2 regions of the Microbacterium sp. 22303 genome follow, and region 1 is predicted to be linked to the other one. Evidence: predicted binding sites of a transcription regulator. Region 1 holds the regulator's gene; the other holds the start of a gene.
The links. The regulator HspR, encoded in region 1, represses chaperone genes until heat shock. The targets are predictions, from matches to a motif close to AAGTTGAGTCNNNNNGACTCAACTT.
Positions count from the first base shown of each region.

Region 2: a site for HspR is predicted at 3,950-3,974, ahead of ACTJI8_RS15940 (ATP-dependent Clp protease ATP-binding subunit). Genes of this name have one in related genera too.

Region 1 covers NZ_JBQEOQ010000002.1:24,658-36,088, reverse strand. The annotation lists gene ACTJI8_RS05890 (hypothetical protein) at 1-369, opposite strand, end outside; gene dnaK (molecular chaperone DnaK) at 588-2,441, shown strand; gene ACTJI8_RS05880 (nucleotide exchange factor GrpE) at 2,441-3,082, shown strand; gene ACTJI8_RS05875 (DnaJ C-terminal domain-containing protein) at 3,093-4,079, shown strand; gene ACTJI8_RS05870 (heat shock protein transcriptional repressor HspR) at 4,296-4,775, shown strand; gene ACTJI8_RS05865 (hypothetical protein) at 4,870-5,322, opposite strand; gene ACTJI8_RS05860 (ABC transporter substrate-binding protein) at 5,864-7,234, shown strand; gene ACTJI8_RS05855 (carbohydrate ABC transporter permease) at 7,318-8,244, shown strand; gene ACTJI8_RS05850 (carbohydrate ABC transporter permease) at 8,244-9,155, shown strand; gene ACTJI8_RS05845 (DUF4185 domain-containing protein) at 9,185-10,288, shown strand; gene ACTJI8_RS05840 (molybdopterin-dependent oxidoreductase) at 10,330-11,431, opposite strand, start outside.
Region 2 covers NZ_JBQEOQ010000005.1:347,157-358,587, reverse strand. The annotation lists gene ACTJI8_RS15955 (aspartate/glutamate racemase family protein) at 1-357, shown strand, start outside; gene allB (allantoinase AllB) at 446-1,834, shown strand; gene ACTJI8_RS15945 (NCS1 family nucleobase:cation symporter-1) at 2,111-3,769, opposite strand; gene ACTJI8_RS15940 (ATP-dependent Clp protease ATP-binding subunit) at 4,036-6,258, shown strand; gene ACTJI8_RS15935 (nucleobase:cation symporter-2 family protein) at 6,549-8,042, shown strand; gene ACTJI8_RS15930 (8-oxoguanine deaminase) at 8,344-9,711, shown strand; gene ACTJI8_RS15925 (glucose-6-phosphate dehydrogenase) at 9,895-11,268, opposite strand; gene ACTJI8_RS15920 (glycoside hydrolase family 15 protein) at 11,421-11,431, shown strand, end outside.

The sequences.
Region 1 (11,431 bases):
GGTGCCCTGCCAGAACTTCGCCTGGCAGACGCCGTCCTTGCGGGTGAAGCCCCAGTTGCCCTTGCCGTCGTCGGGAGTCGTGTAGTCCCACTCGCTGTCGCTGATCAGGCCGTCCGACCACTCCGCGGCCGTGCCCGCGGGCAGAGACGGGTCTTCGAAGTACAGCGATCCGGAGGAGGACGAGTCGGCCGGTGCGTCCGTCACGGTGCCGGCCTCGGCGGTCGGCTCGGACGTGGGCGTCTTGGCCGGCCCCTTGGGGATGAGGTCGAACGGGTTCAGGCAGGCGCTCAGCGGCAGCGCGGTGGCCAGGAGGAGCGCGGCGGCGCCGAGGCGGATCGCGGCAGATGCGGTGCGGGTGCGTGAGGTCATGCCCCGAGCCTAGGGATCTGCTGTGCGTCCGCACGATGGGGTGAACTATCCATGCGACGCCACTCGTGAAAGTTGAGCGCACTCGTATCAAGTTTGTTTGACATCCCTTGACAGTGGGCGTATCGTTGAGTCATCGCGACTCAGGTTTCGCAGGGTCATCCCCGGGATCCGGAGCTCGCGCAGACTTCCACCAAATTTCCGACTGAAGGAGAAAACAAATGGCACGTGCTGTCGGTATCGACCTCGGTACGACGAACTCCGTCGTCAGCGTCCTCGAGGGCGGCGAGCCCAAGGTCATCGCCAACGCAGAAGGATTCCGCACCACCCCCTCGGTGGTCGCCTTCACCAAGGACGGGGAGGTGCTCGTCGGCGAGACCGCGAAGCGCCAGGCCGTCACCAACGTCGACCGCACGATCGCCTCGGTCAAGCGCCACATGGGCACCGACTGGTCGTTCGACGTGGACGGCAAGAAGTGGACGCCGCAGGAGATCTCCGCGCGCATCCTGATGAAGCTGAAGCGCGACGCCGAGGCCTACCTGGGCGACACCGTGACCGACGCGGTCATCACCGTCCCCGCGTACTTCAACGACGCCGAGCGCCAGGCCACCAAGGAGGCCGGCGAGATCTCGGGCCTGAACGTCCTGCGCATCATCAACGAGCCCACCGCGGCGGCCCTGGCCTACGGCCTCGACAAGGGCAAGGAGGACGAGCTCATCCTCGTCTTCGACCTCGGTGGCGGAACCTTCGACGTCTCGCTGCTCGAGGTGGGCAAGGACGACGACTTCTCCACGATCCAGGTGCGCGCCACCGCCGGTGACAACCGCCTCGGCGGCGACGACTGGGACCAGCGTCTCGTCGACTACCTGATCAAGCAGTTCAAGGACTCGACCGGCGTCGACGTCTCGGGCGACAAGATCGCGCTGCAGCGCCTCAAGGAGGCCGCGGAGCAGGCGAAGAAGGAGCTCAGCTCCTCGACGTCGACCAGCGTCAACCTGCCGTACCTGTCGCTCACCGAGAACGGCCCCGTGTCGCTTTCCGAGACGATCACCCGCGCGAAGTTCGAGGACCTCACCAAGGACCTCCTGGACCGCACCAAGAAGCCCTTCGAGGACGTGATCCGCGAGGCCGGCATCAAGGTCGGCGACATCGCTCACGTCGTGCTCGTCGGTGGATCCACCCGCATGCCCGCTGTGGCCGAGCTCGTCAAGCGCGAGACCGGCAAGGAGGCCAACAAGGGTGTCAACCCGGACGAGGTCGTCGCCGTCGGCGCCGCCCTGCAGGCCGGTGTGCTGAAGGGTGAGCGCAAGGACGTCCTGCTGATCGACGTCACCCCGCTGAGCCTCGGTATCGAGACCAAGGGCGGCATGATGACCAAGCTCATCGAGCGCAACACGGCCATCCCGACCAAGCGCAGCGAGACCTTCACCACCGCCGACGACAACCAGCCGTCGGTCGCGATCCAGGTCTTCCAGGGCGAGCGCGAGTTCACCCGCGACAACAAGCCGCTGGGCACCTTCGAGCTGACCGGCATCGCGCCGGCTCCGCGCGGCATCCCGCAGGTCGAGGTCACCTTCGACATCGACGCGAACGGCATCGTGCACGTGTCCGCCAAGGACAAGGGCACCGGCAAGGAGCAGTCGATGACGATCACGGGCGGCTCCTCGCTGTCCAAGGACGACATCGACCGCATGGTGCGCGAGGCCGAGGAGCACGCCGCCGAGGACAAGAAGCGCCGCGAGTCGGCCGAGGTCCGCAACCAGGCCGAGACTCTCGCCTACTCGATCGAGAAGCTCATCTCGGAGAACGAGGACAAGCTCCCCGAGGACGTGAAGACCGAGGTCAAGGCCGACGTCGACGCGCTGAAGACCGCGCTGGCCGGTGATGACGACGAGGCCGTGAAGACCGCGTTCGACAAGCTGAACCAGTCGCAGGGCAAGCTCGGCGAAGCCATCTACGCGCAGTCCCAGGCTGACGCGGCCGCCCCGCAGGGCGAGCCGGCGGCCGAGGGCGCGGCGTCCGATGAGGACGTCGTGGACGCCGAGGTCGTGGACGACGAGGACGAGAAGAAGTAATGACGGATCCCAAGGACTTCGACGAGAACGCCGCGGTTCCTGAGCCTGTCGAAGGACCGAGCGAGGGGTCGGACGCGAACGCGTCCGGCCCCCAGCCGGAAGGGCAGGACTCCGGAGTGGACGCCGGCGCCGATGACGAACTCACGGTCGACGACATCCTGAACATCGCGCAGAGCGACGACGCGCTCGCCGAGGACGCCGCGGAGGACGCGGCCCTCGCCGACGCCGAGCACACGCTGCTCGTCGACCTCAAGCGTCTTCAGGCCGAGTACGCGAACTACCGCCGCCGCACCGAGGAGCAGCGCGGCGTCGAGATCCAGCGCGCGAAGGGCGAGGCCGCCAAGGGCCTGATCCCGGTGCTCGACGATCTCGACCGCGCCGCCCAGCACGGCGATCTGCAGGAGGGGACTCCCTTCGCCGCGATCGCCGACAAGGTGCGCTCGGTGGTGGAGCGCCTCGGCGTGGTCTCGTATGGCGAGAAGGGCGACGAGTTCGACCCGCAGCAGCACGAGGCGATCTTCCAGCAGCCCACGCCGGGTGTGCAGAAGGCCGTCGTGCTCGAGGTCGTCGAGGTGGGCTACCGCCTGGGCGATGTGGAGCTGCGTCCTGCCAAGGTCGTCGTCGCCGTTCCTGCTGAGTAGGGGGTGATCGATGGCTAGCCAGGACTGGTTCGACAAGGACTTCTACAAGACCCTCGGCGTCTCGAAGGACGTGTCCGAGGCGGATCTGAAGAAGACCTACCGCAAGCTCGCGCGCAAGTACCACCCCGACTCCAACCCCGGCGATGCCGCGGCGGAGGCGAAGTTCAAGGAGATCAGCGAGGCGTACTCGGTGCTCTCCGACACCGAGCAGCGCGCCGAGTACGACCAGATCCGCGCGATGGGCGCCGGTGGGGCGCGGTTCACTGCGCCCGGCAGTGCCGGCAACGGAGGCTTCGATGACGTGTTCAGCGCGTTCAACCGGGGCCGTGGCGGGCAGTCCGCCGATTTCGACGACATCTTCGCGATGTTCAACCAGGGCGGCGGATCCTTCGGTTCCGGTCGGTTCGGCCAGCCCTCCGGCGGGTTCCGCGGATACGGCGGCCCGCAGAAGGGCGCCGACGTCACGGCCCGCACGACGCTGTCGTTCGCGACCGCTGTGCAGGGCGAGACCGTCACGCTGCAGGGTGAGGACGGCCGCCCGCTCAAGGTGAAGATCCCCGCGGGCGTGAAGGACGGGCAGAAGATCCGTCTGCGCGGCCGTGGACGGCCTTCGCCCGACGGCGGCGAGAACGGCGACATCGTGGTCCAGGTGGCCGTGAAGCCGCACCCCGTGTTCACCCGCGATGGGCTGAACCTGCGGGTGACCGTCCCGGTCACGTTCACCGAGGCCGCGCTCGGCGCCACCATCGAGGTGCCGACCCTCGGTGGAGATCCGGTCAAGCTCAAGGTCGCGCCGGGCACTCCGTCGGGCCGGGTGCTGCGGGTCAAGGGCCGCGGCGTCACGACGTCGAAGGGCGTCGGCGACCTGCTCGCCGAGGTCCAGGTGGCCGTGCCGTCGCACCTCGACGACGCCGCGCGCGAGGCGCTGGAGCGCTTCCGTGAGGCGGAGCCCGCCGAGAACCCGCGCACCGAGCTGCTGGCGAAGGCCCGGGGATGAGTTCACCTGCGCCGTCGATCGGGTCCGCGCGCGACGCGGACACCGGGCGCCGCTCGCCGCGTCGTCCCGGAATCAGGAACAGTGACCGAGATCAGGACGATTCCTCGCGGATCCTCCTGATCTCGGTGCATTCTCCTGTTTCCGGTACGCGCGCCCGCTTGCGGAGCGCGACCGGTGTTCTCGGGATGCGCCGTGCGCGAAGGACGAGGGTGCGTCATGGCCGATGAGCGCATGAACGCCGAGACCCCGATCTTCGCCATCGCGGTCGCCGCCGAGCTCGCCGGCATGCACCCGCAGACCCTGCGGCAGTACGACCGGATCGGACTGGTCGTGCCCGGCCGCACCAGGGGCGGATCCCGCCGCTACTCGATGCGCAACATCGAGCAGCTGCGCGAGGTCGCCCAGTTGTCCGGCGAGGGGATGAGCCTGCCTGCGATCGCGCGCCTGCTCGACCTCGAGGACGAGGTGCGCACGCTGCGCCGCCGCGTGGGCGAGCTCGAGCACGACCTGCGCGAGGAGCGCGCGAACCGCCCCGGCGTGCGCGTCTTCGCCGCCGGAACGACCGGATCCGTCATGGCCGTCCCGTCCGGGCGCCGGATCCGCCGCTCCACCGAAGTGGTGCTGTGGCGTCCGTGGCTGAGCGGCCCTGAGCGCGCCGACGACACCGCGGACGATCCGGACGACAGCCAGCGCTGAGGCAGCGCAGCGGTGCAGAGACCGCGCCGGCGCTTGTCGTGCGCGCCGGCACAGCCGAGACGGCGATGCAGGCCTCCGCCGTGCGCGCTGGCGATCAGTCCAGCGGCTCGACGATGAAGCGCAGTGCGGCGCCCTGTCGAAACGGCTGCACGACTTCGAGGTTCTCGTAGGCGGGACCGCCGGGGATCTCCGAGGTGCTCGCCCAGTACGACCACCGCGCATTGACCTGTGCACGGAGGGCGGGATGCGGGTGGTCCACCCGCCAGGTCTGCCGCATCCTCCGTCCGAGGAAACGCCCGTGATCCGCGGTGTGCGCGCTGTAGCCGACGGACCACGGGTCGTCCTCGTCGCCCGTCGCGGAGACGAGCGCAGCCCCGCCCTCGCGGGCGAGCTCGTCGAGTCCGAAGGAGGCGTGCGCGGTGAACCCGGTGCCGGTGAACCCGGGCCAGAGCTCTGCAGGCGTGACCACGCGGTCCGCGAGCTCGAGCCGGCGCAGCCGCGCCCAGTTGCCCATGGTCGCGCTGAGTACGAGCCGGTCCAGAGGCACGGAGCCGGAGTCGCTGTACCCCGCCAGTTCCACCTCGTGCGGACGGCGGATGCTCCAGATAGGGGGTGAAGATCTGCAGCAGCCCGCGCGGTGCGGAACTGATGCCCAGCTGCATCCCCGCGGGATGGCCCCAGCGGGGTTCGCGCGGGACAGGACCGGCAGGACGGATCCATCGCCCGGAGAGATCGGCCGGTGAGGGGGATCCGACGGCGGACGTCATCATGGGAGCTCCTTCGTGGTTTTCGCGAGTGTCCTCACGACTGGACGAGCAAACCTCATCTGAAATCGATTTCCTGTCGAACGACTCTAGAGGCGTTCTGGTCGCGGCCGAAAGGGCGGGCGCGGTGCGGAGAGAAGAGGAATCGGCTTTCACTCGCACGGAGTTGCGCAGATCGCTCAAGAGCGTCTTGTGCCTGAAATCGATTTCGCCTACTCTGAATGCAGCCCGGTCGATGCCGACTCAGCGCGACCGCGGACCCGGCCCCCTGTGCCGGACCCAGCACCGATTCGACGAGGAAGTCGTGTTCCCGAGGAGGAACCCATGAAGACGGACACACAGCGCACGCGCCGGGTGGTGATGGCCGCTCTCGGCGGCATCACGGCGGTAGGACTGCTCGCGGGCTGCGGCTCGAGCACGCCGGGGCAGGCCGCGGGCGACGGAGGCGACTCCTCCGGCAAGACCACGATCGAGTTCTGGCACCGCACGTTCACTCCGCCCGAGAACGCCTGGTACAAGGACATCGTCAAGAAGTTCAACGCCTCCCAGGACAAGATCGTCGTCAAGGACACGGAGATCCCGGCGGATGCCTGGGATCAGAAGATGAAGGCTGCCCAGGCGGCGGGCAAGGCCCCTGACATCTACACGCACTCCGGCAGCATCCAGGACGCGGTCAACGCCGGGCAGCTCTACGACCTCGGCAAGGTCGTGGACAAGTCGAAGCTCGACGAGATCATCGACTCCGCCAAGTCCGTGTCCGAGATCGGCGGCACCTATTACGCCTACCCGCTGCTGCAGGAAGCGCAGACGGTGCTGTTCTGGAACAAGGACATGCTCGACAAGGCCGGCGTCGACACCGACAAGGCCCCGGCGACCTGGGACGACCTGCTCGCCGACTGCGCCAAGATCCAGCCGACGCTCGCGCAGGGTCAGTACTGCATCTCGCCGGCGTCCGACGCCATCACCTTCGCCTGGTCGACGGTCGGTCAGCAGTACAACTTCGCCGGGCACACGGCGCTCACGGACGACTGGGCCAAGCCGGACATCGACAACGCGGCGTACCGTGACCTGATGTCCAAGTACAAGGAGCTCTGGGACAAGGGATACATGCCCAAGCAGGCGCTCGCCGCCTATGTCGAGGGCAAGGATTTCGGCCAGAAGAAGGTCGCCTTCAAGGTTTCCGGCTCGTGGATGATGTCCGAGATCGGATCCGACTATCCCGACCTGCTGACCAAGACCGGCATCGGCGCCTTCCCGAACGCCGCGGGCGCCGACGGCCGCACCGCGACCACCCTCGGCAACTTCAAGTGGGTCATCGACGCGAAGAGCAAGCACGCCGACGCCGCCGGGAAGTTCCTCGAGTGGTCTCTCGCCGGCGACCCGAAGAACCTCGTGCCGTTCTTCGTGAACACGCAGTTCACCAAGGTCCCTGTGCGCACCTCCGTGCAGGATGCCGTCGCGAAGGATGAGGCCGCAGCCAAGGCCCCGTGGTCGAAGGTGATCACGAAGGACATCGCGCCGGACGCGATCCCCGAGCCGACCTACCCCTGGGACGTCTCGCTCGCCGTCGGAACTGCCATGGAGTCGGTGATGAAGGGCGCGGCCTCGCCGGATGACGCGATCAACACGGCCGATGCCGCGATCCAGAAGGTCATCCAGTCGCAGGATCTGCCCAGCAAGGCTCCCAAGAAGTGAGCGCGGCGCGGTCGGGGACCGCTGCGAGGCCGTCCCCGACCGCGCAGCCGACGCCCCGCACCTCAGAACGACGAGGAGGCACGATGCCCGCCGAAGTCACCGACGACCGGCGCACCGTCAGGCGCCGGCACGCGCGGTACCGGAACCGAGACACCAAGCTCGCCTATCTGATGCTCGCCCCCGTGGTGATCCTGCTCGGCGTCTTCGTCGCCTGGCCGGCGGTGTACGCCGGCTTCCTGTCCTTCCAGGACTGGAGCTTCTACAAGGATCCGCAGTTCGTCGGGTGGAAGAACTATGCCGACGTGCTGACGGACCCGCTGTTCGTCGCCACGATCGGCCGAGGCTTCCTGTTCGTGCTGATGACGGTGCCTGTGATGCTCGTGCTGGCCTTCCTGTTCGCGAGTCTCGTGGTGAGCCTGTCGCGTCGGCTCGCGACCATCCTCAAGGTCAGCATCTACATCCCGACGATCATCTCCGGAGTCATCGCGTCCATCATCTTCGTGGTGATCTACGCCTATGACGGCGGAATCCTGAACGCGGTGCTGGCCGCGCTCCGCATCGACGCGGTCTCCTGGATCGGGGATCCGGCCTGGGCGCTGCTCGCCGTGGCCGTGCCGGCTGTGTGGCTCGGCATGGGGCTGACCTCGCTCATCATGGTCGCCGCGATGGTCGACATCCCGACGGAGTACTACGAGGCAGCGGCGATGGAGGGCGCCGGCTGGTGGCAGAAGACCTTCTACATCACGATGCCGCAGATGAAGAACGTGTTCCTGTACCTGCTGATCACGGGTTTCGTCGCCGCGATTCAGCAGTTCGAGCTGCCCCTCGTGATGACGCAGGGCGGTCCGCTGGACTCGACCACCCTGCCCAACCTGTTCATCTTCAACCACTTCCGCAACGACGTGAACGTGGGCTACTCGATCGCTGCGGCGCTGCTGCTGTTCGTGGTGCTGGGATCCGTGTCGGCCCTCGTGTTCAAGTTCATCAACTCCGAAAGGCTGGTCGACTGATGAGCGCGACGTACCCCGCGACCGTGCCCGAGACCACCCGCATCGTCCTGGACGGCAAGGATCACCGCCGGCTCAAGGTGCCGCACGGCATCGGTGGCTGGGCGGCCTTCGTCGGCAAGGGCGTGGTCGGCCTGATCTTCCTGCTCGCCGCGCTGTTCCCGCTCGCCTGGATGGTGATCGCCGGCTTCAAGGCGAAGACCGAAGTGCTGAGCACTCCGTTCCAGTTCTTCCCCGAAGTGTGGCACTGGGAGAACTACGGCAAGATCCTCGGCGACGAGACATTCCTGCGCACGCTCGGCTGGACGTTCCTCGGCGCGATCCTGTTCACCGTGCTCAGCCTGACGGTGAACTCGTTCGCGGCTTACGCGTTCGCGCGTCTCGAGTTCCGGTTCCAGCGCACGCTGTGGGTCGCCGTGCTCACGACCATGTTCATCCCGGGGATGACGATCCTGCTCACCAGCTTCATCGTCGTGACGAAGCTGGCGATGCTGGACACGCTCGCCGTGCTGGTGATCCCGGGGGCGGCCAGCGCCGCGTCGGTGTTCTTCATCCGGCAGTTCTACCTGAACATCCCGGCCAGCCTCGAGGAGGCGGCGATGCTCGACGGCTGCGGCCGGTTCGGCATCTTCGTGCGGATCTTCCTGCCGCTGTCGAAGCCGCCGTTCGTCGTCATGGGCATCACGGCGTTCCTCGCCTACTGGAACTCCTACGTGTGGCCGATCATGACGATCACGTCGCCGGAGAAATTCGTGCTGCAGCAGTACCTCGCGGAGTTCCGCACCGGCCGCGGCTCGAGCGAGCTGGGCCTGCTCATGGCCGGATCCGTGCTCGCCGCGGCGCCGGTCGTGATCCTGTTCCTCATCTTCCAGCGTCAGATCATCGGCAACATCAAAATGGCCGGGCTCAAGTAGCCGGTCGCGTTCTCGAAGGGGAGAAGGCCATGTCCGAAGAAGCGATCCGTCCTGCCCGCGGGCTCACCCGCCGCAGCCTGTTGCAGGGAGCGCTCGCCGCCGGCGCCGCATTCGGCGTCTCGGCGCTGGGCGTGAGTCCCGCGGCGGCCGCGGGACTCACCGTGACCCGTATGAAGGTGCTCGCCGGCACGCAGGCGGGGGTGCAGTACGGGATCGGCGCGACCGATCTCGGGATACCCGCTCGCACGCCCGACGGGCGGCTGCTGTTCATGTTCGGCGACACCTGGGCCGACACGGTGGGCGGTACGAACTGGCGCTCCCCGGTCGCGCTGTACTCCTCGACCACCGACCTCACCACCGGGGTCGTGTTCAACGGCGCGGCGGGCGCGGGTGCGAACACCCAGGTCACGGCGCCCCAGCTCTGGTACTACCCGCACGATGCGTACTACGAGACCGTGATCCCCTCCGACGTGATCACGATCGGATCCCGGATGTACTTGCATGCCATCGTGAACGGGCCGACGTTCGGGGCGGTGCGCTGGACCGAACTGTGGCAGTCCGACGATTCCGGGGCGACCTGGCAGCATACGGGGCTGAAGTTCCCGGCCGACATGGCCAACGGGCACTTCCAGTGCATCACGTGGGGTCAGGGCAACGACGGCTACGTCTACATCTACGGCACGGGCTTCCAGCGCGACAAGGGCATCGTGCTCTACCGGGTGCCGCAGAACAGCATGACCACGTTGTCGGCGTACCAGCCGTGGGGTTACGCGAACGGTGCGTGGGGCTGGGGAAACCCCGCGACCGAGGTGCTGCCGGGAAAGTTCGGCGAGATGTGCCTGCGACCTCTCGGAGGCAAGTGGATCCTGACCTGGTTCAACGCCGATGCCTACCGGATCGACGCGATGATCGTGAACACTCCGACGGACAACCTCTACACAGCCGCGAAGACCACCCTGCTCTGGGGCGGGAACTGGGGCGCCGAGGACGCGATCCACGTCGCCCAGCTCTATGGCGGGTACATCCTGCCCGGCTCGACGCTGCCGGATCTGCATCTCAGCGTGAGTCAGTGGAACACCGGCGACAACAGTGTCTACCACGTCGAGCAGTTCCGGATCCAAGGGCTCGTCTGACGGCGGGCGCCGGCTCGGGGGTCGGCGCTTCCCGCTGCCGTTCAGCCGGCCGTGCCGACCCGGACCACGGTCGACTGCCATCCGGTTGATCCGTTCGGAGCGATCGGGGTGCGCTGCTGTTCCTGCATCCGGCCGTGCCGATCGGTGGCGCGGACGACCAGCGAGTGGCTGCCGCTCGTCGCGTTCCAGTCGAGGAACCACTGCACCCAGGTGTCGTCGCTGACGGGAGCCGACAGCGTCGCAGTCTGCCAGGCCCCTCCGTCGATCTGCACCTCGACCCGCTGGATCCCGACGGTCTGCGCCCAGGCGACCCCGGCGATCCGGGCGGCCCCCGGCGGGATCTCCTTGTCGATGCGCGGGGTGTCGATGCGGCTCGACAGCTTGATGGGCGCCTGCGCGCTGTACCCGCGGGGCGTCCAGTAGGCCTGGTCCTTCTCGAATGTCGTGACCGTCATCCGGGTGAGCCACTTCGTCGCCGAGACGTACCCGTAGAGTCCTGGGACGACCATCCGCACCGGGAAACCGTGCTCGGGCGGCAGGGGCTCGCCGTTCATCGCGACCGCGAGGATCGCGTCGCGGTGCGGATCCGTGAGCGCGTCGAGCGGTGTGCTCGCGGTGAACCCGTCGATGCTGCGCGAGAGGACCATGTCGGCCCCCTTCGCGGGGAGCGCGCGGGAGAGGATCTCGCGCACCGGCACGCCGAGCCAGCGTGCCGTGCCGACGAGATCGCCGCCGACCTGGTTGGAGACGCAGGTCAGGGTCACGGCGTACTCCCGCAGGCCCATCCGCAGCAGTTCGTCGAAGCTCAGCTCCACCTTCTCGCCGACCATTCCGTCGACCGTCAGGCGCCAATCTGCGGGTGCCAACGAAGGCACCGTCAGCGCGGTGTCGACACGGTAGAAGTCGGCGTTCGGGGTGAACAGCGGCGAGAGGCCCGGGATGTCGAGCTCGGCTCCCTCGGGCACCGTGACCCGCGACAGCGGCTCCGGCAGTCGCAGCGCCTTGCGCACCGCTGCGATCGAGGTGGTCGCCGCGGTTCCGAGGCGGGCACCGGTTCCCGCCACGATCGCGGCGACCGCTCCCACCGCGGTCAGCAGGAGGAAGCGCCGCCGATCCGGGCCGCCACCCGCGCCATCCGCGGCC
Region 2 (11,431 bases), on a different contig from region 1:
GAGGACCGGCTGATCCTCGCCGGACTGCACGACCGGTGCGCCTCGGTGCGCTCCTCGGGTCTCGGCGTGCTGGAGCTCGAGTCGGATCCGGAGCGCGCGGTCGAGGCGATCGCCGCCGAGGCGCAGAAGGCGGTCGAGGTCGACCGCGCCGAGGTCATCGTCCTCGGCTGCGGCGGCATGGCCGAGCTCAAGGAACGCGTCGTCGAGTTGTGCGGCGTGCCGGTCGTGGACGGTGTGCAGGCCGCCGTCCAGGTCGCCGAGAGCCTGGTGCGCCTGGGGCTCACCACTTCAAAGGTCCGCACCTATGCCCCGCCCCGACCGAAGCGCGTCACCGGTTTCCCGGCGACCGCGCGCTGATTCCGGAGCACAATCGAATCACCCCACACCCACCCGTCAACCACCTCACAACGCCGGCGACGTCGCCGGCAGAAGGGAATCCGCGGACATGTCCCAGGAGACCGAAGAACACGCCTCGCTCGACCCGACCGGTGAGCACTACGATCTGGTGATCCGCGGCGAGCGGGTGCTCACCAGCTCCGGGATCCGGCCCCGTGAGGTCGGCGTCCGCGACGGCGTCATCATCGCGATGCAGCCGCTCGGCAACGCGCTCCGGGGCGACGAGATCATCGAGCTCGCCGACGACGAGACCCTGATCCCGGGGCTGGTCGACACGCACGTGCACGTGAACGAGCCCGGCCGCACGGAATGGGAGGGCTTCTCCTCGGCCACCAAGGCCGCCGCGGCCGGCGGCGTCACCACGATCCTCGACATGCCGCTGAACAGCATCCCGCCGACGATCGACGTGGAGGCGCTGGACATCAAGCGCGACGTCGCCCGCAATCAGGTGCACGTCGACGTGGGCTTCTGGGGCGGCGCCGTGCCGGGCAACATCGACAAGCTGCGGGGCCTGCACGACGCGGGCGCATTCGGGTTCAAGTGCTTCCTGCTGCACAGCGGCGTGGACGAGTTCCCGCCGCTGGACCCCGATCAGCTCGAGGAGGACATGCGCGAGCTCGCCACGTTCGACTCGGTCATGATCGTGCACGCCGAGGACTCCCGCGCGATCGACCGCGCGCCCAAGCCCGACGGCGATGACTACGCCAAGTTCCTCGCCTCGCGCCCCCGCGGTGCGGAGAACCTCGCGATCGCCGAGGTCATCGAGCGCGCCCGCTGGACCGGCGCCCGCGCGCACATCCTGCACCTGTCCTCCTCGGACGCGCTGCCGATGCTGCGCTCGGCTAAGCACGACGGCATCAAGCTCACGGTCGAGACCTGCCCGCACTACCTCACGCTCACCGCGGAGGAGATCCCGCTCGGCGCGACCGCGTTCAAGTGCTGCCCCCCGATCCGCGAGGCCGGCAACCGCGAACTGCTCTGGCAGGGCCTGGAGGACGGCACGATCGACTTCATCGTGTCCGACCACTCGCCCTCGACCCTCGACCTCAAGGACCTCGAGAACGGCGACTTCGCCGTGGCCTGGGGCGGCGTCGCGTCGCTGCAGCTCGGGCTGTCGCTGATCTGGACCGAGGCGCGTCAGCGCGGCCTGTCGCTGGAGACGGTGGTGGGCTGGATGAGCGAGAAGCCGGCGCAGTTCGCCGGTCTCACGGGCAAGGGGCGGATCGCGCCCGGCTACGACGCGGACTTCTCGATCTTCGCGGCCGACGACGCCTACGTGGTGGACGTGACCAAGCTGCACCACAAGAACCCGCTCACCCCGTACAACGGCAAGGCGCTCGCCGGCCGGGTGCGCAAGACCTACCTGCACGGCGAGGAGATCGACTTCGCCACTCCGCGCGGCCGCCTGCTGCGCCGCGGCATGGCCGAGGTCGGCTGACACCCACTGTCTCGGAGTCGTCCCCGTGAGCGCGAGCCATAGGTCGCGCTCACGGGGACGACTCGGAAGTGGGAGGCGCTTCGAAGCTCGTCGACGGTGTGCGGACAACGGCGTCCCTCATCGTCGGCGGATCCTGGTGATCCTGAACGGCGGATGCCGGCCCGATTCTGTATCGGGCCGGCATTTTCGCGTGCTCCGAGGTCTTGTCCCGCGAGACTCGAGTTGTCGCACCCGACCGGGCGGGGCGCCGCAATGCGGCTCAGACGCGCGCCGTCTTCACAGCTTCTCCTGCAGAACCGGGATCTCCTGCGAGATCGCGGCCGGTTCCGACGCGGGCGTCGCGGCTGCGCCGTCGATCGTGCCGTCCGAGATACCCTCGGCCTCGCCCTCGAACACGGGCACCTGCGGGTCGCGCTTCTCGAGCAGCACGAAGGAGAAGTATCCGAGCGCGCAGCCGATGAACCAGGTGTAGTTCCCGATCCACGCCACGTCGAAGGCGCCGAGGTCGGCGAACAGCTTGGGGAACACGCCCAGGATCACGGTGGGTATACCGGCGATCAGGATCGCCTTCACGCCGTTGGGGTTGTAGCCGTTGCGGTACCAGTACGGACCCTTCGCGTCCATCGTGTACATCGCGTCGACCTTGATCCGCTGGTGAGCGGCCACGTAGTAGCCGGCGATGAGGATGCCGAACAGGGGGCCGATCAGTGCGCCGAGCACGCCGAGCGTGTAGTGGATGGCGGTGTCGTTGGAGTACCAGTTCCACGGCGTGAGGATCACCGATCCGACGGCGGCGATCATGCCGCCCATCCGCCAGGAGATGCGGTGCGGAGCGACATTGGAGAAGTCGAAGGCGGGGGAGATGAAGTTCGCGACGATGTTGATGCCCACCGTGGCGATCACGAAGGTGAGCCCGCCGAGCAGGATCGCGAAGACGCTGTCGATCTTCTCGACGGTCTTGATCGGGTCCGTGATGAGCTCGCCGAACACCGGCACGGTGGCCGAGGCGGTGATCACGACCAGCAGCGAGAAGAACAAGAAGTTGATCGGAAGACCGAGGAAGTTGCCGCGCTTGACGGCGGCGAACGAGCGGCCGTACCGCGCGAAGTCGCCGAAGTTCAGCATCGGGCCGGAGAAGTACGACACCACGATCGCGATCGCGGTGGCCATGACCGGCAGCGAAGACCAGAAGTCCAGCGGCTTGCCGGCCGAGAGGTCGAAGCTGATGTGGACCCATCCCGCCTGCGAGACCAGGTAGATCGCAAGGACGATCATCACGACGTACACCGCGGGCCCGGCGTAGTCGATGAAGCGCCGGATGACTTCCATGCCGCGCCAGAACAGCGCCGCCTGAGCAACCCAGAGGATCGCATACGAGATCCAGCCCAGTGCCGACAGGCCGAGGAACGAGTGATTCACCAGGTCGTGGGTGCCCGGCACGAACTTCAGCAGCACGATGTTCAACGACTCGGCGGCGAGGAAGGTCTGCACCCCGTACCAGGCGATCGCGATGAGACCGCGGATGATGGCGGGGATATTCGCGCCCCGGATCCCGAAGATGGCGCGGTTGATCACGGGGTAGGGCACGCCGGTCTTCTGGCTGGGCTTGGCGACGAGGTTGGCGAACACCTGGACGATGACGATGCCTGCGACGAGCGCCACCAGCACCTGCCAGCTGGCGAGGCCGAGCGCGAACAGCGAGCCGGCCGTGAGGTAGCCGCCTACCGAGTGCACGTCGGACATCCAGAACGCGAAGATGTTGTACGCGCTCCAGCCCTGCTTGCGCAGAGGCGCGAGATCCTCGTTGGCAAGACGGAGGTCGTACTCGGGCTTCATATTGCCTGCTCCGACCGGAAGGCCGGCCGCCTCGACGATGTCGTGCGGTTTGGTCTCGGGGGCGGCAGAGCTCGCGGAAGGGGGAGGGGGAGGAGTCATCTCGGGGTGCCTTTCGGGAAGGTCCGCCGAGTCCGTCGGCGCCGCGGGTGATGCAGGGATCGCGCCTTCGAGACCTTGAGATGAAGCTATTGATGCGCTCTCCGTCACGGGTTTCCTCCGTGTAACGGCGACGTTAAGTTCGCCCGCCCGGTCTCTTGCCCGGGAACGTTCGATCCGGTAAAGTTGAGTCTTATCAACTCAACTTTCAAGGGGCGGATCCGATCCGGCCCTTGCGCCTCACATGCAAGGAGAACCCAGGAGGACGAATGGCCACCCCTCAGACGGCACAGCAGGACGAGCAGCAGTCGGCGCTCGAGCAGTTCGGCATCAACCTCACCGATCGCGCCCGCCAGGGCAAGCTCGATCCGGTGATCGGACGCGATGCGGAGATCCGCCGCGTGAGCCAGGTGCTCACCCGCCGCACCAAGAACAACCCGGTGCTGATCGGCGAGCCCGGCGTCGGCAAGACCGCCGTCGTGGAGGGCCTCGCGCAGCGCATCGTCGCCGGTGACGTGGCCGAGTCGCTCAAGGACAAGGAGCTGGTGTCGCTGGACATCTCGGCGCTCGTCGCCGGCGCCATGTACCGCGGCCAGTTCGAGGAGCGCCTGAAGAGCGTGCTCAAGGAGATCACCGAGTCCGACGGCCGCGTCATCACGTTCATCGACGAGCTGCACGTGCTCATGGGCGCAGGCGGGGGAGAGGGATCCGTCGCCGCCTCCAACATGCTCAAGCCCATGCTCGCCCGCGGTGAGCTGCGCCTCATCGGCGCGACCACGCTCAACGAGTACCGCGAGTTCATCGAGAAGGATGCGGCGCTCGAGCGCCGGTTCCAGCAGGTCTACGTGGGAGAGCCCTCGGTCGAGGACTCCATCGCGATCCTGCGCGGGCTCAAGGGCCGCTACGAGGCGCACCACGGGGTGACCATCAGCGACTCCGCGCTGGTCGCCGCGGCAGCGCTGTCGAACCGCTACCTGCCGAGCCGGCAGCTGCCGGACAAGGCCATCGACCTCATCGACGAGGCCATGAGCCGGCTCAAGATGGAGATCGACTCGAGCCCTGTCGAGATCGACCAGCTCAAGAGGTCGGTCGACCGGATGCGGCTCGAAGAGCTCGCGCTGAAGAAGGAGAAGGATGCGGCCTCGAAGGAGCGCCTCGCGAAGCTCCGGGAGCAGATGGGCGAGGCAGAGGCCGAGCTCGCCGGCCTCGAGGCCCGCTGGGAGCGCGAGCGCGGCGGCCTGAACCGGGTGGGCGAGCTCAAGAAGCGCCTCGACGAGGCGTTCACCGAGCGCGACAGGGCGCTGCGCGACGCCGACTACGTGAAGGCGTCGAAGCTCGAGTACGAGACGATCAAGCAACTGCAGGCCGAGCTCGCCGAGGCCGAGCGCCAGGCGGACGCCGTGAGCGACGAGCCGCGCATGGTCAACGAGCAGGTCACCGACGAGGACATCGCGGCCGTGATCGCAGCCTGGACGGGCATCCCCGTGGGCCGGCTGCTGCAGGGCGAGAGCGAGAAGCTCCTGCACCTGGAGCGCGAACTCGGCCGTCGCCTCATCGGGCAGAAGGAGGCGGTGGCCGCCGTCTCCGACGCGGTGCGCCGTTCGCGCGCCGGGATCAGCGACCCCGGTCGTCCCACCGGATCCTTCCTGTTCGTCGGCCCCACCGGCGTCGGCAAGACCGAGCTGGCCAAGGCGCTCGCCGAGTTCCTCTTCGACGACGAGCACGCCATGGTGCGCATCGACATGTCCGAGTACGGCGAGAAGCACTCGGTCTCCCGGCTCGTCGGCGCCCCTCCCGGGTACATCGGCTACGAGCAGGGCGGTCAGCTCACCGAGGCCGTGCGGCGGCGCCCGTACAGCGTGGTGCTGCTGGACGAGGTCGAGAAGGCGCACCCCGAGGTGTTCGACGTGCTGCTGCAGGTCATGGACGACGGACGCCTCACCGACGGCCAGGGCCGCACGGTCGACTTCTCGAACGTCATCCTGATCCTCACCAGCAACATCGGATCCCCGATCCTGATCGACCCGACGCTCTCGCCCGACGAGAAGCGCGAGGCCGTGATGGCGCTCGTGCGGCAGGCGTTCAAGCCCGAGTTCATCAACCGTCTCGACGACATCGTGATGTTCCAGGCTCTCACCGAGGACGACCTCGCCCAGATCGTGGAGCTCACGATCGACCAGCTGCAGCGCCGCCTCGCCGACCGCCGGCTGACGCTCGCCGTCACCCCGGATGCGCGCGCCTGGCTGGCCGAGCGCGGCTACGACCCGGTGTTCGGAGCCCGGCCGCTGCGGCGACTGATCCAGAACGAGGTGCAGAACCGGCTGGCGTCGGCGCTGCTCTCCGGCCGCGTGCACGACGGCGACATCGTGCGGGTGGATGTCGCCGCCGATGGATCCTCGCTGGTCCTCACCAGCGATGGCCCCACCGCGCCGCGCGAGGCGGACGCCGGCTCGGATGACGAGACGATCGAGGCCGAGCTGCTCGACGACTGACACGCGGCGCCGTCACGCCAGGGGCCCGGATCTTCCTGATCCGGGCCCCTTTTCCGCGCTTGCACGGCGGCGATCGGGCGGAGCATATATCCGCATTACGGAAAGTACCATCCGAGATTCGGAAAAAAGTCTTGACTCTCGACGAGTGCTCCCGTTAGCCTGAGGGGGTCTCCAGAGCTGGAGATGCACCTGGACCAACAGCATCCGCCCCGCTCGCGAGGCGGACGAGACCATTCGTCGTCGAACCGCCACAGCGTGGCGTTGCGGACGGCCGGCGCTCAGCTCACCCGGTGCCTGCACCCGACGAAGAGGTCGAATTGACTACCAAGCAGAAGAAGGAGTTCGTCCGCCCCGAGGACGAGCGACTGCCGATCGGCGCGACCATCGGCTACGGCATCCAGCACGTGCTCACGATGTACGGCGGCATCATCGCCCCGCCGCTCATCATCGGGCAGATCGCGGGCCTCAAGCCGGCTGACATCGGCGTGCTCATCGCCGCGTGCCTGTTCATGGGCGGACTCGCCACGATCCTGCAGACGGTCGGCGTGCCGTTCTTCGGATCGCAGCTCCCGCTCGTGCAGGGCGTCTCGTTCGCCGGCGTCGCCACGATGGGGGCGATCGTCACGAGCGGCGGCGGGCTGCCGGCGGTGTTCGGATCCGTGATCGCCGCGTCGGTGATCGGTCTGCTCATCGCCCCGGTGTTCGCCACCATCATCCGGTTCTTCCCGCCCGTCGTGACCGGAACGGTGATCACCACCATCGGACTCAGCCTCCTGCCCGTGGCGGCCGGCTGGATCGTCGGCACCGGTGAAGGCTCCAACGCGGCGAAGGGCGCCCTGCCCGGGAACCTCATGCTCGCCGGCATCACGCTCGTGATCGTGCTGATCCTCAGCAAGATCCCGGTGGGCGCGATCTCGCGTCTGGCGATCCTGCTGTCGATCGTGCTCGGCACCATCGTCGCGGTCTTCCTCGGCAAGGCCGACTTCAGCAAGGTCGGGCAGGGCGACATCTTCGCCCTTCCGCAGATCTTCGGATTCGGCATGCCGACGTTCGAGCTCGCCGGCATCATCTCGATGTTCATCGTGATCCTGGTGACGCTGACGGAGACCACCGCCGACATCCTCGCCGTGAGCGAGATCGTGGGCACCAAGGTCGACTCCAAGCGCATCGCCGCCGGCCTGCGCGCCGACATGCTCTCCAGCGCCGTCTCGCCGATCTTCGGCACGTTCACGCAGTCCGCGTTCGCGCAGAACGTCGGCCTGGTCGCGATCACGGGCGTGAAGAGCCGCTTCGTGGTCACCGCCGGCGGTGGCGTGCTCGTCATCCTGGGCCTGCTGCCCGTGCTCGGCCGTGTCGTCGGCGCCATCCCGTCGCCGGTCCTCGGCGGTGCCGGCCTGGTGCTGTTCGGATCCGTGGCCGCATCGGGCATCCGCACGCTCGCCAAGGTCGAGTACAAGGACAACATGAACCTCGTGATCGTCGCCACGTCGCTCGCGGTGGGCATGCTCCCGATCGCCGTGCCGTCGATCTACGCGCAGATGCCGGCCTGGTTCGTGACGATCTTCCACTCCGGAATCAGCTCGGCCGCGGTGACGGCGATCCTGCTGAACCTGCTGTTCAACCACCTCGGCAGCGCCAAGCGCAAGAACGCCTTCGTGTCGGCTCCGACCCGCAGCATCCCGGTCGCGTACCTGGACGCCTTCGAGGACGGGGACTCGATCGTCGACGGCAAGATCGTCGACCGGGACGGCAACGAGGTCGCGGTCGAGCGTCCCTCGCACTGACCCCGGACCCGCGAGACTGCAACTGAGTCTCGAAACTGCAGCACAATCCTGCAGTTTCGAGACGGGGTTGCAGTCTCGCGGGTTCCGTCGGCCGGGACAGACGGGGCCCCGAGATCCACAGTCCGAATAGTGGAAATCAGGATCCAGGATCCGGAAAAGCATTGACCTCGACATCGGAGCAGTGATAGATCTGAAGTGTCTCCCTCATCGGGGACGCACCTGGATCAGCAGACAGGTCAACACTGAGCTGGCCCCCGCGGGGCCGGATCCGGCTCCGCCTCATCCACAGGGAGTCTGCTCAATGTCCGAATCCACTCGCACCGTCTGGCTGAAGAACCCGCTCGCGATCCACACCGGCGACACCGCCGACGCCCGCGGCGGCCTGGTGGTCGCCGGTTCCACGATCCTCGAGGCGGTGCCCGCCGGCGGATCCCCGTCGCGGCCGGTCGACGAGGTCTACGACGCCTCGCGGCACGTGATCATCCCCGGCCTGATCAACACGCACCACCACTTCTACCAGACCCTCACCCGTGCCTGGACGCCCGTGGTCAGCGCCGAGCTGTTCCCCTGGCTGAAGGGTCTGTACGGCGTCTGGGCGGGGCTCACCCCGCGCGACCTCGAGCTCGCGACCACCGCGGCGCTCGCCGAGCTGCTGCTCTCGGGCTGCACCACCGCCGCCGACCACCACTACCTCTTCCCGAACGGGCTCGAGGAGGGCATCGACGTGCAGGTCGATGTCGTGAAGCGCCTCGGCATGCGCGCCACGCTGACCCGCGGATCCATGTCGCTGGGCGAGAAGGACGGAGGGCTGCCGCCGCAGAGCACCGTGCAGGACGCCGACGTCATCCTCGCCGACAGCGAGCGCCTCGTCGATGCCTACCACGAGCGCGGCGTCGGCGCCTTCGTGCAGATCGGTCTCGCACCATGCTCTCCGTTCTCGGTCACCACGGGCGTGATGCGCGACACCGCCGCCCTCGCCGAGCGCCTCGACGTCCGCCTGCACACCCACCTCGCCGAGACCATCGACGAGGAGGACTTCTGCCGCGAGACCTTCGGGCTGCGCACGGTCGATTACCTCGAGAGCGTCGGCTGGCTCTCCGACCGCACCTGGCTCGCCCACGGCATCCACTTCGACGACGCCGAGATCGCGCGCCTGGGCGCGGCCGGCACCGCCGTCTCGCACTGCGCCACCTCGAACATGCGGCTCGCCTCGGGCATCGCACGGGCGGTCGAGCTCGAGGCGGCGGGCGTGCCGGTCGGCCTGGGCGTGGACGGATCCGCGTCGAACGACGGCTCCAACATGATGATGGAGGTGCGCCAGGCCCTGTACCTGCAGCGCCTGCGCTACGGCGCCGCCGCCGTCACGCCCGAACACGCCCTGAACTGGGCGACGCAGGGCTCGGCGCGTGCCCTCGGCCGCAACGACATCGGCATTCTGGCGCCGGGCAAGCAGGCGGATCTGGCGATGTTCACCCTCGACGAGCTGCGCTTCTCGGGCAGCCACGACCCGCTCGCCGCCCTGCTGCTGTGCGGCGCCGAGCGCGCCGACCGGGTCATGGTGGGCGGCGCCTGGCGCGTGCTCGACGGGCAGATCGTCGGCCTGGACGTGCCGCAGCTCATCGCCGAGCACAGCGCCGCGGCCCGCCAGCTGCTCGCCCGGCACGGCTGAGGCCCGGGCCGCCGCGCCCCGGGCCGCTGACCCCCTCGCTCACTGGTCGCATATTGCGGTTTCGCGAGCTCGAATACCGCAATTCGCGACCAGTGAGCAGATCCGGGCCGGGCGCGGATCCGGGCCGGAGGCGGGATCCGGGCCGGGGGCAGATCCGGGCCGAGGGCGGATCCGGGTGGGGGGCTAGCGTCGCGTGGTCGCCCAGTCCTCGGGACCTGTGGATCCGGCCGGGTACTCCTGCATCGGCACCGCGCCCGAGCGCCAGGCATCGAGAGCGGGCTGGATGATCCGCCAGCACTGCTCGGCCGCGTCGCCCCGGACGGACAGCGCCACATCGCCGTCGAGGATCTCGCTGAGCACTTCGGTGTAGGCCAGCAGCGTGCCCTTGCCGAGTTCGGTGGACAGCACGTCGCGGCGCAGGGCGAACGGGTCGTCGCCGCCGTTCACGTTCAGCTCGAGCGCGATCCGGTCGGGGCCGAGCGAGAAGCGCAGCACGCCGCCGTCGGTCGGCGTCCCGGTGAGCCCGCCGGGGATGTGCCGCACCGGCCGGAACGTGACGACGATCTCGGCGCAGCGCTCGCCGAGGGCCTTGCCGCTGCGCAGCGTGAAGGGCACGCCCGCCCAACGCGCCGTGTCGACCTCGCAGGTGATCTCGGCGAGGGTCTCGGTGTTGCGCGCCGGATCCACGCCCTCTTCGTCCGCGTAGGACGGCACGGCGCGGTCGCCGCTCGTGCCGGCGGTGTAGCGGGCGCGGCGGGTCGACACGACCGGGTCGTCGCCGAGGATCCGAGTCGCGCGCAGGGCGGCGGCCATGGCGTCGCGCAGGTCGATCTCGTCCAGGTCCGCCGGCTGCTCCATCGCGAGGATCGCGAGCACCTGCAGCAGGTGGCTCTGGATCATGTCGACCAGCGCCCCGGCCTTGTCGTAGTAGCGGGCCCGATTCTCCAGGGCCAGCGACTCGTCGTAGCGCACCAGAACCGACTGCACGTGATCCGCCGACCAGACCGGCTCGACCAGCCGGTTCGCGAAGCGCACGCCCATGACGTTGAGGATCGTGGAGCGGCCCAGGAAGTGATCGACGCGGAAGACCTGGTTCTCCGGCACGATCCGGGTGACCAGAGCGTTGAGCGCGGCGGCGCTCTGCTCGTCATGACCGAACGGCTTCTCCAGCGCCAGGACCGTGCCCGCGGGCAGGGGGATGTCGACGAGCTTCTCGCACGCGGCCTCGGCCACGGCGGGCGGGAGCGCGAAATAGATCACGAGCGAGCCTTCGGTGCCCGCGATGAGCCCCGCCAGCGAATCGCGGTCGGTGACGTCGGCCTTGACGTACGTGGTCCCGGCGATCCGCGGCAGCTGATCCGTGCCGTCGACCGTGGCGAATGCGGTGCGCACGGCCTCCTGCCAGCGCTCATCGGACCAGTCGTCGGATCCGGCGCCGCGGAGCACCAGAGCGCGGTCGGGCTGGCGTTTCAGCAGCTGCGCGATCGCGGGCAGCAATAGGCGGGAGGTGAGGTCGCCGGAAGCGCCGAGGATGAGCAGCGTCGTCGGGGTGGTCATAGCCCCCACGATAGGCCGCGCCGCGCCCTTCCTGTCGGTGACCCGGGCTAGGCCCCGGATCCTGTGCCTCGCAACATTCGAGTCGTCTCCCTGAGCACGGCCTATAGCTCGTGCTCAGGGAGACGACTCGAATGGGGGAGGGGGAGAAACGCATGTGCGAGAC